Regions from separate parts of the Streptomyces sp. NPDC001020 genome, predicted to be linked through region 1. Evidence: riboswitches for the same ligand, from Rfam matches in the RefSeq annotation. Region 1 holds a riboswitch; the other holds the start of a gene.

Region 1 (6,952 bases):
CCAGCCGTGTGGCGTCCGCAGCTACAGCCGCGGGGATCGCTCGTCCAGCGCGTCCCGCACTGCCCCCAGTACCGCCTCCGAATCCGCCCCCATTCCCCGTGCCTCCGCCACGAACCGCTCTGCGAGGGCAGTCAGCTTCGCCGGATCCGGCGTCCTGGCCGGAGCCGGGAGCGGGGCCACCCGGGTCCCCGCCCCCCGACGCGTGCGGATCAGGGACATGGCCTCCAGCTCGCGATACGCCCTGGCCACCGTCCCCGCCGCCAGGCCCAGGTCGGCCGCCAGCTGACGAACCGTCGGCAGGCGCTCACCCTCGGGGAGGCGGCCGGACGTGATCAGGGCGGCCAGTTGGGCGCGGATCTGTTCGTACGGCGGGACCGGGCTCGATGTGTCCACGCGCACCGCGGCACCGGTCATCGGCGTGGCCCCCACGTCTGCGGCGAGATCACCGTGAACAGGCACCACAGGAACGAGATCAGCGCGCTCACCGCGACGGGCCACAGGACCCGACCGAGGACCAGTCCGGTCGCGCCCGCGCAGCCGATGCTCGTCAGCGCGCCGGATGCCGTGGCCGCCGCACCGAGCAGCGGCGCGGCCACCGTCAGGCCCCACGCGGCGACGATCGCCCGTGTGCGCTCCTGGCGCGTTCGTTCGTCGCAGGAGCGCCGGGCGATGCGTGCGAGCGACCAGCCGCAGGCCGCCGTGGACACCGCTACCGAGACCAGCAGCGGCAGCCCGTAGTACAGGCCGGGCCATGGGCCGTACGAGGCCGTGCCGTCGGCCTGGCAGGAGAGCGTCAGCCAGCGGCCCGCACGTCCCTGGTCGTCTGGCGAGGCGACCGCGGCCGCCACCGCCAGCAGCACGACCAGGATTGCCGCCTGGACGAGCAGTAGCCGAGTGAGGCGTGGCGGTAGGCAGTCGCGCACCCGGCGCGGGGCGAGCCCCGCGGTGCGGACCCTGCCCTGGGGCCGGGCCGTCAGCGCGTCACCCACCAGGACTCCGGCTACCGCGCACAGGCCGAAGACCGGGATGGCGTACAGGATGCCGAGGCCTTCACCGCCACCCAGGCCGTACGCCACCAGCTGGCCGGCGATCAGGCCGATGAGCAGGCCGGCCCACCGTGTGGAGCGGTCGACTTTCGATGCCGTTGGGACCGTGTCGAGTTCGAGCATGAGGGACCCCCGATGGAAGAGCCGTGCAGCACGGCTGTACTCACCACTTGTATCAAGCGGTAAGTACAAGATGCGCCCCGTCGGGGATTTGTGTCAAATGATTGATACAACTCAGCTGCTCGGCACCACTCGGCCCGTCACCTCGCCGAGTCCCACCCGGGTCCCGTCCGGCCCCGGTGCCCAGGCGGTCAGCGTCACCACGTCGCCGTCCTCCAGGAAGGTCCGCTTGCCGTCAGGGAGTTCGAGCGGATCCCGTCCGTTCCACGTCAGTTCGAGGAGTGAGCCGCGCTCGTTCTCCGCCGGGCCGCTCACGGTGCCCGAGCCGTACAGGTCGCCGGTCCGCAGCGATGCCCCGTTCACCGTCATGTGCGCCAACTGCTGGGCGGCCGTCCAGTACATCGTCGAGAACGGCGGCTCGGAGACGACATGGCCGTTGATCGCGACGGAGATGCGCAGGTCGTAGCCCGCCGGTTCCTCCTGCGAGTCGTCCAGGTACGGCAGCAGCGGGTGCGTGCGCTCCGGTGGCGCCACCCGAGCGTCCTCCAGCGCGTCCAGCGGGGTGATCCACGCCGAGACGGACGTGGCGAAAGACTTGCCGAGGAACGGCCCGAGCGGGACGTACTCCCAGGCCTGGACGTCCCGTGCCGACCAGTCGTTGAGCAGGCACAGTCCGAACACATGGTCCCGGAACCCGGAAAGTCCCACCGGCCGGCCCGGCCGCGACGGGACTCCCACCACGAACCCCACCTCAGCCTCGATGTCCAGGCGGATGGAGGGACCGAAGACCGGCGCCGGTTCCGTGGGCGCCTTGCGCTGCCCTTGCGGACGTACGACGTCCGTGCCCGACACCACCACCGTGCCCGACCGGCCGTGATAGCCGATCGGCAGGTGCTTCCAGTTGGGGGTCAGGGAGTCCGCCGCGTCCGGGCGGAAGATCTGCCCGACATTGCGGGCGTGGTTCTCGGAGGCGTAGAAGTCGACGTAGTCCGCGACCTCGAAGGGCAGGTGCAGGGTCACCTCGGAGAGCGGGCGCAGAAGGGGCTCGACGGTCTCCCGGTGTGCGGGCACCGTCACCCAGGCCGTCAGCGCCCGGCGCACATCCGACCAGGCGGTGCGGCCCGCGGCCATCAGCGGGCCCAGGGACGGCTGCGCCAGCAGGGAGACGTAGGGGGAGCCGAGCGCCTTCGCCGCGGCGCCCGCGTCGAGCACGTGATCGCCCAGCCGGACGCCCACGGTCCGCTCGTCGGAGTCGGCCGGTGAGAACACGCCGTAGGGGAGGTTGTGCGGGCCGAAGGGATCATCCGCGGGGACATCGAAGGGGGGCATGGGGTGCTGCCTCGCTTTCGTGCACTTCAGGTGTGCCGTGCATGGGTGCGTTCCATGTGGTCGTCCCACACGTTACGGGTGAGTTGCTTGTCTTGGGCAGTGTCTAAAGGGTTCGCAATGTCCGAATAGATCCTTGTCGGAGGGCCCAATTCCGGCTTAGCGCCCCTTTAGGGACACGGACGGGGTGGGTCCGGCCCAATGGGGGGGACACGTCGGGGACCCGTGGCCAGGAGCACCGGCAGCGTGCCGTTCGACGCCGACCGCGAGGTGCCGGGGCTCATAGTGAAGTTCGGCGACTACCCGCTGCACCACGGCGGGGTGGGCGCCCTCCGTGCCCTGGGCCGGCTCGGCATACCGGTGTATGCGATCACAGAGGACCGTTACACCCCGGCCGCTTCCTCTCGCTGTCTGCGGCGCGCTTTCGTGTGGCCGACCAGCGGGACGGAGGAGCCGGAGCGGCTCGTGGAGGGTCTGTTGCGCATCGGGCGCCGCATCGGCTGCCCGACCGTCCTCATCCCCACCGACGAGGAGGCGGCCGTCTTGATCGCCGAGCATCAGGACGTCCTGGGCGGCCCCTTCCTGGAGGTGGACTCCACTGGATCGTGCACGCGTACTTCGACCAGAGCTCGACCCCGCTCGCTCTGTTCACCGGCGTCAAGGTCCGCTCCTGGCCGCCGCACGCAGGCATGACGGCGAACGCGTACGTCGTCGACAACCCGGAACTCGCGGACCTCGCCGCACGATTCATCTAACAGAAACCACCACGGGTTCGGGCGGACAGTACGGGCTCGACCTTCCACCACGAAGTAGGCACACTGCGTCCTGGGCTACCGCGTGGACATCGCCGCGATGGACTTCCTGGGCCACGAACTGCGCACGGAACTGGCAGTGAGCCGGGGCGCGCCGAGGCTCGGCACGGGCTGTGTGTCGTCGTCGCACTGGTTCAACGGCCGTCCAGAAAGCCGCCGTCGGGACCGACACCGCCGACGGCGCGAACTCGGGACGCCCAACCCTCCACCGTAGCGCGTTCATCGGGGTGCGCACGGGATACTTGACGTCGTCCGGTCGCCCGGTGGATCCATCCGTATTCTCTGATCATGGCCGCACCCCTCGCATACGCCCTCATCGCCACTGACCTGGACGGAACGCTGCTGCGCGGTGACGACACGTTCTCCGATCGGTCGAAGGCGGTGCTGGAGCGGGCCGCGGCAGCCGGCGCGCAGCACCTCGTGGTGACGGGACGCCCGGCACCGAGGGTGCGGCCGCTGCTCGACGAACTCGGCAGCCTGGGGCTCGCGGTGTGCGGACAGGGCGCGCAGGTGTACGACGCCCGCGCGGATCGGCTGCTGTTCTCCGTCACCCTGGACCGGGAGTTGGCCGAGACCGCGCTCGGCAAGATCGAGGCCGAGGTCGGGCAGGTGTACGCGGCCGTCGACCAGGACGGGGTGGACGGGCTCACGCTCGTCGAGCCCGGCTACCTGATGCCGCATCCCACCCTGCCCGCGGTGCGCGTCGAACGGCGCGACGACCTGTGGTGCGAGCCGATCAGCAAGGTGCTGCTGCGCCATCACGCCCTGTCCGACGACGAGTTGGCCACGGCGGCCCGCGAGGCGGTCGGTTCCCTTGCCTCGGTCACCATGTCGGGGCCCGGCACCGTCGAGCTTCAGCCGTGCGGTGTCACCAAGGCGACGGGTCTCGCGCTGGCCGCCGAGTACCTGGGCCTGTCGCCGTCGGCGACCATCGCCTTCGGTGACATGCCCAATGACATCCCCATGTTCCAGTGGGCCGCGCATGGCGTAGCCATGGCCAACGCCCATCCCGAACTCAAGGCGGTCGCGGACGAGGTCACAACGTCGAACGAGGACGACGGCATCGCCGTCGTCCTCGAACGACTCTTCGTGGGGCGGTAGGCCCCGGCGGCAGCTCTCGGCCGGGCTGCCTCAGTACGCGCTGTTGACGTTGTCGATCGAGCCGTACCGTGCGGCGGCGTAGTTGCACGCGGCGGTGATGTTCGCCACCGGGTCGTACGGGTCGAACGCCGTGCCCGGCACGTGGTACGTGCGGAACGTCGGGTCGATGACCTGGAGGAGACCCTTGGACGGGATGCCAGCTCGGGCGTTCGAGTCCCAGAGGTTGATGGCCTTCGGGTTGCCCGAGGACTCGCGCATCACGTTGCGGTAGATGCCGTTGTACGTACCGGGAATGCCGTGCTGCGCCATGACCGTCAGCGACTGGCGGATCCAACTGTCGAGGGTCGTGCCCTGGGTCGTCACGGCCACGGTCGGCGTGGCAGCGGGGGCGGCGAAAGCGCTGGTCGCGCCGGCGACCGGGAGGACGAGAACGGCTGCACCGGCGCCGGCGAGGGCGAGGGTGCGGGTGAGGCGGGTGGCCTTGGAGCCGCGGTCCCGACGGCGTGTGGGCAGGGCGAAAGCGGGCATGTCGTATTCCTCTCCTGACGCCTGCGAGGTGAGCTGTCGGGTTCGGGCGGGGAGGTGCCCGGCCATGTCCTCGTCGAAGAGGCCACGGCTTCACCCCGAGCCGTACCGGCGCGGTGTCCGGATCGGCGACTTACCTGGGTCCCCCGCTCCTGCCTTAAAGGGGTCGATGGGTTTTCGAGCGGTGGCAGGATTTGGCGTCCGCTCGGGTGAAGGGAAGGTATGCGGAAGCACATGTCGGAAACAAGGCCAGACATCACGGTCCGATCAAAATGACCTTGACCTGGGGGAATGGGGGGTATGATCCATTTTGTTGAGTAGGACTCAACTTGCCGCCTGCAAATGGGGAGTTGGCGAACGGCCTCGAATGTCCGATTTGGGTGCTGGCGTGACCCATTTCACTCACACCATCTTGATCCCAATTGGTGCGTAGCTCGCATAAATGGGTAATTCGGGCAAAAGGTTCACATTCTGGCAGTTACGAAGTCCTGTGCGCCGCAACCTCCGCCCCGCCGGTCGCCGTACACGGAATCCGTCCGTTCATTCGGTGTGCGCGGAATCCGCCCCTCCGGCACCGGTGGAACGCCGTCTCGCCGCACTTGTCGGCGGCGTGTCGTGCCTGCGCGTCTCCATGGGCAAGAAGGTGTGGTCGTGCGTGAAGGCGTGGCCGTGCCCCGCGTGCCGGGGGAGATGTGGCTCGTCGCGGGGCGCGGTGGAGTCAGTGGAGTGGGTGGCAGGGCGAGGTTTTGGGGCGGCCGGTGCGGATCGCCGGTCGGTGGGCGCCATGCCGGTGCGTACAGACGGGTGCCGCCCTGGGGTGAGGGTGAGGGTGGGTTTCAGTGTGAGCGCGGCATGGGTGGGACGTCGGTGCGTGCGCCCGGCCGGGTGACGGTGGCGGTCGCGTCTCTCGTGACGGCGCCTGTCGGGATCGCCGACACCCACCGAACGGGGGTCGCTTCCGGCTATGAGGGGCGCTTTTCGGCTGTACCGATAAATACCTTTTTGTATCACCTGGTCTTGAATGCGCCGTTCGTGATCCGATACGGCCTGGCCTGGAACAGCGGGCGCTCGTGGTGATCGAAACGTGACCGGATACGCTGACTTGAGTGATGGCGGAGACAGATCGACAAACTCCGTGAGCCAGTCGACAGCCAACGCCATCGACCTAGTGACCATCCTTGACACCGGCCGTGTGATCGTCAGCAGACAGGAGACCCCACGTGAGCGTCGTCGGGCCATTCGGGCTGAGCATGCGGGGCCAGGCTCTCGAAGCCGATGTCCAGGCCGGATTGGCCGCTGTCGAGGAAGGGCTGCTCGACGCCACCAAGAGCGAGGTCCCCTTCATCACGCAGGCCGCACAGCATCTGGTGCGCGCGGGCGGGAAGCGGTTCCGGCCACTGCTCGTGATGCTCGCGGCCCAGTTCGGTGACTCGTACGCGCCCGGTGTCGTGCCCTCGGCCGTGGTCGTGGAGCTGACCCACCTGGCCACGCTGTACCACGACGACGTGATGGACGAGGCCGAGGTGCGGCGCGGGGTGGACAGCGCGAACACCCGCTGGGGCAACTCGGTAGCCGTCCTCACGGGTGACTTCCTGTTCGCCAGGGCGTCGCACATCCTGGCCGACCTCGGCCCCGAGGCGGTCCGCATCCAGGCGGAGGCCTTCGAACGGCTGGTCACGGGCCAGATTCTGGAGACGGCGGGCCCACGGGACGGCCGTGACCCGGTGGAGCACTACCTCGACGTCCTCGGCGGCAAGACGGGTTCGCTGGTGGCGGTGGCATGCCGGTTCGGTGCCATGATGTCGGGCGCCGACGAGACGGTCGTGGATGTGCTGACGCAGTACGGCGAGCGGCTGGGCGTGGCGTTCCAGCTCGCCGACGACGTGCTGGACATCGCCTCGGACTCGCGTGAGTCCGGGAAGACACCCGGGACGGATCTGCGCGAGGGCATCCCGACCCTCCCCGTCCTGCGTCTGCGGGAGCGTGCGAAGCGCCTGGGACTGCCCGAGGACATCGCCCTGT
Region 2 (6,952 bases), on a different contig from region 1:
CCGTCCGCCGGGGTGAGCCACCCGCCGAGTCCCGTCGCCGAACTCCCGCCCGCCACGCGGGCGAACGACGGGAGTTCCACGACGGGGCCCCGGTGTCGCGACGGACGAACGTCGCCTGCCGGGGCATCAGGCAAGGGACCAGGCGATGCCGTCGAGGATGTCGTGCTCGCTCACCACGACCTCCGCCGCCCCGATCCGCTCCATGACGGCGAGCAGGACGAGGGCGCCCGCACCGATGACGTCCACCCGGCCCGGGTGCAGGGAGGGGATCGCCGCACGCTCGGCGTGCGTGGACCTCAGCAGCCGGTCGGTGATCTCCCGGACGCGGTCATGGGAGACCCGGGAGTGGTGGATCGCCGTCGAGTCGTACTCCGGGAGGTTCTGGGCGATCGCCGAGACCGTGGTGACCGAGCCCGCGAGTCCGACCAACGTACGCGCCTGGCTCAGCGGCACCTCCCGCTCCACGAGGTCCAGTGCGGCTTCGATGTCGGACCGTATGGCCGAGATCTGCTCCTCGGTGGGCGGATCGGTGACGACCCCGTCGCGCACCAGGTGACGCTCCGTCATGCGGACACAGCCGACGTCGACGGACCGTGCGCCGCGCACATGGTCGTCACCGACGACGAACTCCGTGGACCCGCCACCGATGTCCACGACCAGATAGGGCCTGACGAGGTCGGTGCGGCCCGCCAGTTCCCTGGTCGCGCCCGTGAAGGAGAACTCCGCCTCCTGGTCGCCGGAGATGACCTCGGGTTCGACGCCGAGGATGTCCACGACCCCGCGGACGAACTCGTCACGGTTCTCGGCGTCCCGGGACGCGGACGTTGCGACGAAACGGACGCGCTCGGCGCCGTGCTCCTTGATGATCCCGGCGTACTCCCGGCAGGCGACGAACGTGCGCTCCAGCGCCTCGGGCGCGAGCCGGCCGGTCCGGTCGACGCCCTGACCGAGCCGGACGATGGTCATCCTCCGGTCCAGTTCGGTCAGCTCGCCCGTGGCCGGCTCGATGTCCGCGACCAGGAGCCGGATGGAGTTCGTACCGCAGTCGACGGCGGCGACGCGCGTCACGCGCCCGCCTCCCCGGAATCGACGGGCCCCGCGGCGAACCAGCCGGAGTCCGACGTCTCCGCCTGCCACTCGTCACCGGACGGCCCTCCCGCGGGCGTCACGCACGATCCCTTGCGCCACCACTCCGGCAGCATCGCGATCGCCTCGTCGCCGAGCGGGTTGACACCCGGGCCGGCGGCCAGCGAGTGCGCGACGAGCACGTGCAGGCACTTGACCCGGTCGGGCATGCCGCCCGCGCTCGGGAAGCCCTCGAGGACCTCGATGGCGTCACGGCGGGCGATGTAGTCCTCGTGCGCGGCTCGGTAGGCGGCGGCCAGCTCGGGGTCGGTGGCCAGGCGCTCCGTCATCTCCTTCATGACGCCGTTCGCCTCCAGCGTGCCGATGGCGGAGGCTGCGCGCGGGCACGTCAGGTAGTACGTCGTCGGGAACGGCGTGCCGTCGGGGAGCCGCGGCGCCGTCTCCACGACGTCCGGCTGCCCGCACGGGCACCGGTGCGCGATCGCGCACAGCCCGCGCGGCGTGCGGCCGAGCTGCTGCTGGATGGCCGCGATGTCCGCGTCCGTGGGCTCGGTGCGAGGGGTGGGCGGCGGAGGGGTTTCCATGGCTGTCTTTCCGGCTGTCTTTCGTGTCGGTCCGGCGCGGCTCGCCGGTTCAGTGGTCGGACTTGTCGGGATTGTCGGCCTTGTCGATCCCGTTCCAGAGACCGGTGTACCAGGGACGCGCGGCCGTCGTCAGGTCCGTGCGCGACGGCTTGGCCGCTTCCGGGTCGACCACGATGTAACCGGTCTCCCCCGGCATCACATAGTGCAGCCGCTGCCGGATCTGCTGCTTGGCGTACGCGTCGTCCTGCCAGCGTGCCTTGAGGTCCCGCAGTTGTTCGACCCGTTGGTGGGCCTGCTCCTGTTGCCGCTCCATGTCGGCGATCTGGGCGCGCTGGGAGAAGTACTGCCGCATCGGGTACGCGAGTGCCACGATCAGCGAGCACAGGACGAGCGCGAGGAGGGCGGCCCGGCCGGTGAGCCGGGAGCGACGGGCCTGCCGTTTGGTCTGGGAGCGGTAGACCCGGGCCGCTGTCTGCTCGCCGAGCACCCGCAGCCTGGTCGCTGTGGAGAACCGGTCGCGGTCCTTCACGGCCATCTCTCCCGCCTCCCCTTCACACGTACGTACGTCCCCGCACACGGTACGGGACCGAATACGGGGACGTACGGGCGACGGGCTCAGGGCTGTCCCGTAATCCCTGGGGGATGGCCTTGAACCGTCAGCCCTTGAACCGCGGGAACGCGCTGCGGCCGGCGTACACCGCGGCGTCGTCGAGGATCTCCTCGATGCGCAGCAGCTGGTTGTACTTGGCGACGCGCTCGGAGCGCGCCGGGGCGCCGGTCTTGATCTGGCCGCAGTTGGTGGCGACGGCCAGGTCGGCGATGGTGACGTCCTCGGTCTCGCCGGAGCGGTGGGACATCATGCACTTGAAGCCGTTGCGCTGGGCCAGCTCCACGGCGTCGAGGGTCTCGGTCAGCGAGCCGATCTGGTTGACCTTGACCAGCAGGGCGTTGGCGGCGCCCTCCTCGATGCCCCGGGCCAGGCGCTCGGGGTTGGTGACGAACAGGTCGTCGCCGACGAGCTGGACCTTGTCGCCGAGCCCCGCGGTGATGGTCTTCCAGCCGTCCCAGTCGTCCTCGAACAGCGGGTCCTCGATGGAGACCAGCGGGTACGCCTCGACCAGCTCGGCGTAGTACTCGGTCATCTCGGCGGCCGAGCGCTGCTTGCCCTCGAAGACGTAGGAGCCGTCCTTGTAGAACTCGGACGCGGCGACGTCGAGCGCGAGGGCGATCTGCTCGCCGGGGGCGTAGCCGGCCTCCTTGATCGCCTCGAGGATGAGGTCGAGGGCTTCCCGGTTGGAGCCGAGGTTCGGGGCGAAGCCGCCCTCGTCGCCGAGGCCGGTGGACAGGCCCTTGTTCTTCAGCACCTTCTTGAGGGTGTGGTAGACCTCGGCGCCCCAGCGCAGGGCCTCGGAGAAGGACTCCGCGCCGATCGGGGCGATCATGAACTCCTGGATGTCCACGTTGGAGTCGGCGTGCGAGCCGCCGTTCAGGATGTTCATCATCGGCACCGGCAGCAGGTGCGCGTTGGGGCCGCCCAGGTAGCGGAAGAGCGGGAGGTCGCTGGCCTCGGATGCGGCGTGGGCGACGGCGAGGGAGACGCCGAGGATGGCGTTGGCGCCGAGGGAGCCCTTGTTGTCGGTGGCGTCCAGGTCGAACATCGCCTGGTCGATCAGGCGCTGCTCGGTGGCGTCGTACCCGACCAGCTCCGGGCCGATCTGCTCGATGACGGCGAGAACGGCCTTCTCGACACCCTTGCCCTGGTAGCGGCCCGGGTCTTGGTCGCGGAGCTCGATGGCCTCGAAGGCACCGGTGGAGGCGCCGGACGGGACGGCGGCACGACCCGTGCTGCCGTCGTCGAGGCCGACCTCGACCTCGACCGTGGGGTTGCCTCGGGAGTCCAGGATTTCCCGGGCTACGACGACGTCGATGGACGGCACGAGCATCTCCTTCTGGGATGTGACGCTGAGAGTGCGGGGCACCTTGCGACTAGAGCCTATCCGTCTGGGGGTCCCGGCCGACCGACCGACCGTCCCGCGGACAGGGTGACGGTCCATGTTGTTTCAGCGCGGAACGGAACGAGGTCGTCGCGGGGCGCGAAGGCAGTGAAGCCCCGCTCCGGCACGTACGGGGGAACACGCACCGGAGCGGGGAGTTCGTGGGGACGGGGGCCCTCTCCACGCGACCTCGCTCCGGAGGCCGCGTGGAGAGGGGGCTGTGGCCCGGCTACCGAACGCCTGTCACTTCAGGTGGAGCTGCTGGCCCGGGTAGATGAGGTCGGCGTTCTCGACGATGTCCTTGTTCAGCTCGAACAGCTTGTGCCAGCCGCCCCGGACGTGATGCGTCGCGGCGATGGAGCTGAGGGTGTCGCCCTTGGTGACCCGGTACTCGCCGTCACCCTTCTTGACCTTCTTGCCGGTCGGGGTGGTGACGGTCTTCTGCGCCACCGGGCGTTCCGACGAGCGGGCCGCCCGCTGCTCGGTCGGGCGGGACGCGGTGCCGCTCTGCGCGGAGTCGCTGGAGGAGCTGTTGCCGCTGGAGGAGCTGTTGCCGCTGGAGGAGGCCGCGCCGCCGTTGTAGGCAGTGCTGGACAGACCCTTGCCGCAGACCGGCCAGGCACCCTTGCCCTGGCCCGCGAGGACCTTCTCGGCGACGGCTATCTGCTGCGCCTTGGTGGCCAGGTCGGCGCGCGAGGCGTAGGCGGTGCCGCCGTACGCGGCCCAGGTGGAGTTGGTGAACTGCAGACCGCCGTAGAAGCCGTTTCCGGTGTTGATGGACCAGTTGCCGCCGGACTCGCACTGGGCGACGGCGTCCCACTCGGCGGCGGTGGCGGCGGAGGCATTGCCGGCCGCCATCAGCGGGGCGGCGACGGCGGCGCCGGTGACACCGGCGAGCGTGATGGCGCGGACGGCCTTGGACGGGCGACGGTGCTTGCCCTTGCCGGAAGACAGCATGGTTCGTTCCCCTCACCGACGCCTGCGAGGTGAGCTGTCGGGTTCGGGCCGGTTGAGTCGCCCGGCCGCGCACCTGAGGGCACGCGGCTTCACCCCAAGCCGCCCCGGTCAACTCCCGGGTGCGGCACTTACCTTGGGTCCCCCGCTCCTGCCTACGGCGCTTGACGCGACGACTGTTCCCGGGCGGCCGCTGGCAGGATTCGGCGTTGCGACCGTCGGGGCCCGCTGTGGCGAGCGGTCATGACCGTAAGCAGCCGATCCGTCGAATTTCAAAGACGATCAGCACTTATGAGACTCATATCTCACTCTCGCCAAAACGGACATTCAACTCGAAGTAGGACGTGAACTGTCGTCAGAGGAGCGACAGTTCAGCGCTCCCCCTCGGTCCGCTCACCCTGCAACGCGAGGTTCTGACCGGGGAAGATGAGGTCGGGGTCGGAGCCGACCGTCTTCTTGTTCGCGTCGTAGAGCGCGCCCCATCCGCCGTGAAGGTCAAGCGAGTCGGCGATGGCGGACAGACTGTCTCCGGGGCGGACGGTGTACGAGCCGTCGACGGGGCCGTGCGCGACGTGGGAGTCACGCGAGCCATGCCGACCGGCCGAGTCACCCCCATGCCCCTTCGTGCCACCCTCGTCGGCACTGCCGCCGCGGTGACGCCCCCCGCTGGAGGCCCGGCCCGCATCCACGTCCGAAGTGTCTCCACTCGGCACGGACTTGTCCGACTTGCCGTGCTTCGTCGCATCCTCCGACGGTCCACGGGACTCCCGCGCGTCGCCCGCACCGGCGTCGTTCGCGGTCGAGCCGGCGCTCGGCTTCGCATGAGAGGAGGAGTCGGGCGCGGAGGACGACGGGGACGTCGAGGGCGCGGGGGAGGAAGAGGGAGAGGGAGAGGAGGGGGAAGCGGGAGAAGCGTGCGACGGTCCGGCCGACTTGGAAGAGCCGTGCGAGTGGGACCGGCCGTGGCCGGGCGTCGAGTCGGCGGTGGGGCGGGAGGAGTCGTCGGCGACGCCCGTGTCCACACGGGTCGAGCCGGAGTGCTTGTTCAGGCCGGAGACGGGGGCGCAGGTGTGCCACGCGGAGACACCCTGGTGGGCCAGGAGCCTCTCGGCGACGGCGATCTGCTGCGAGCGGCTGGCCTGGTCCGCGCGGGGCGCGTACTCGAGGCCGCCGTACTTCTCCCAGTCCGCCTGCGTCAACTGGAGCCCGCCGTAGCGTCCGTTGCCGGTGTCGGCGCTCCAGGAACCGCCGCTCTCACACATCGCGACCTGGTCCCAGGCGGTGGCGTCCGCCGCACTCGCACTGGTGGCACCGAGGAGCGGGATCGCGATCGCCGATCCGGTCACTCCGGCCGCGACGATGAGGGCCGGGGCTTGACGGGGGCGACGGTGACGGCCGTTCCCGGGGAGCATACGGTTGCCTTTCACACGACAGCAGGGGCCAACGCCGGCGGCCGTGACGCACCGCCGCGTTATTGCGTGAACGTATCGGCAGTCGAACGCTTGTCACAAGTTAATGCAGCGTAGATCACGCAAACATCACAGAGTTGTGGAAGCGTCATGTTCCGGGTGACCCCGACGCGTTCGCCGCGTCGTACGGATCCTCAACGGCCCGGTACCGAAACCGGTGTGAACTCCACGGGCAGGGAGCGCAATCCCCGCATGATGAGCCCGCCACGCCAGCGCAGATCGGCGGGATCTCCCGCCAGCCGCAGGTCGGGGAGGCGGGTGAGGAGCGTGGCGAGCGCGGTCTGACCCTCCAGGCGGGCGAGCGGAGCGCCGAGACAATAGTGAATGCCGTGCCCGTACCCGAGGTGCTGGTTGTCACGGCGGGAGAGGTCGAGGAGGTCGGGGTCGACGAACCGCTCCGGATCCCGGTCCGCGGCGGCGAGGACGACAAGGACCGGGTCGCCGGGTGCGATGTCCTGCCCTCCGATGGTGAGCGGCCGGGTGGCGAACCGCCAGGTGGCCAGCTCGACCGGCCCGTCGTAGCGGAGCAGTTCCTCGATGCCGGTTTCGAGGAGGCCGCGGTCCCCGACGGCGAGGTCCTGCTGCAGGCGGGTGCGCTGCTCGGGGTGGGTGAGGAGGGCGTACGTACCGTTGCCGATGAGGTTGACGGTGGTCTCGAACCCGGCGAAGAGCAGGATGAAGGCCATGGCGGCGGCCTCGTTCTCGGTGAGGTGCTCGCCGTGGTCGGAGGCGCGGATGAGCGCGGAGATGAGGTCCTCGCCGGGGCCGGGGGTGTCGGACAGGGCGGCGCGCTTGCGGTGGATGAGGTCGGAGAGGTAGCCGCGCATCTTCTTGACCGACCGCGCGACCCCGCCCCTGGGTCCCC

What was found. A riboswitch is a leader RNA that binds a small molecule or an ion and turns the genes downstream of it on or off. The one in region 1 is predicted to bind cyclic di-AMP.
Region 2: it holds a riboswitch for cyclic di-AMP, as region 1 does, so the genes downstream of both, ACWDEX_RS02030 (transglycosylase family protein) here and ACWDEX_RS11045 (transglycosylase SLT domain-containing protein) in region 1, are expected to answer to the same signal.

The regions. Positions count from the first base shown of each region.
Region 1 is NZ_JBSFLQ010000009.1:99,248-106,199, reverse strand. Features, by position in the region: gene ACWDEX_RS11075 (GntR family transcriptional regulator) at 22-414, opposite strand; gene ACWDEX_RS11070 (hypothetical protein) at 411-1,169, opposite strand; gene fahA (fumarylacetoacetase) at 1,281-2,495, opposite strand; partial or broken gene ACWDEX_RS11060 (hypothetical protein) at 2,694-3,244, shown strand; partial or broken gene ACWDEX_RS11055 (NAD(P)/FAD-dependent oxidoreductase) at 3,321-3,452, shown strand; gene ACWDEX_RS11050 (HAD family hydrolase) at 3,593-4,405, shown strand; gene ACWDEX_RS11045 (transglycosylase SLT domain-containing protein) at 4,436-4,933, opposite strand; cyclic di-AMP (ydaO/yuaA leader) riboswitch at 4,938-5,112, opposite strand; gene ACWDEX_RS11040 (polyprenyl synthetase family protein) at 6,151-6,952, shown strand, end outside.
Region 2 is NZ_JBSFLQ010000002.1:81,174-88,125, forward strand. Features, by position in the region: gene ACWDEX_RS02010 (Ppx/GppA phosphatase family protein) at 127-1,068, opposite strand; gene ACWDEX_RS02015 (DUF501 domain-containing protein) at 1,065-1,670, opposite strand; gene ACWDEX_RS02020 (FtsB family cell division protein) at 1,720-2,205, opposite strand; gene eno (phosphopyruvate hydratase) at 2,327-3,607, opposite strand; gene ACWDEX_RS02030 (transglycosylase family protein) at 3,908-4,621, opposite strand; cyclic di-AMP (ydaO/yuaA leader) riboswitch at 4,626-4,791, opposite strand; gene ACWDEX_RS02035 (transglycosylase family protein) at 4,990-6,030, opposite strand; gene ACWDEX_RS02040 (cytochrome P450 family protein) at 6,222-6,952, opposite strand, start outside.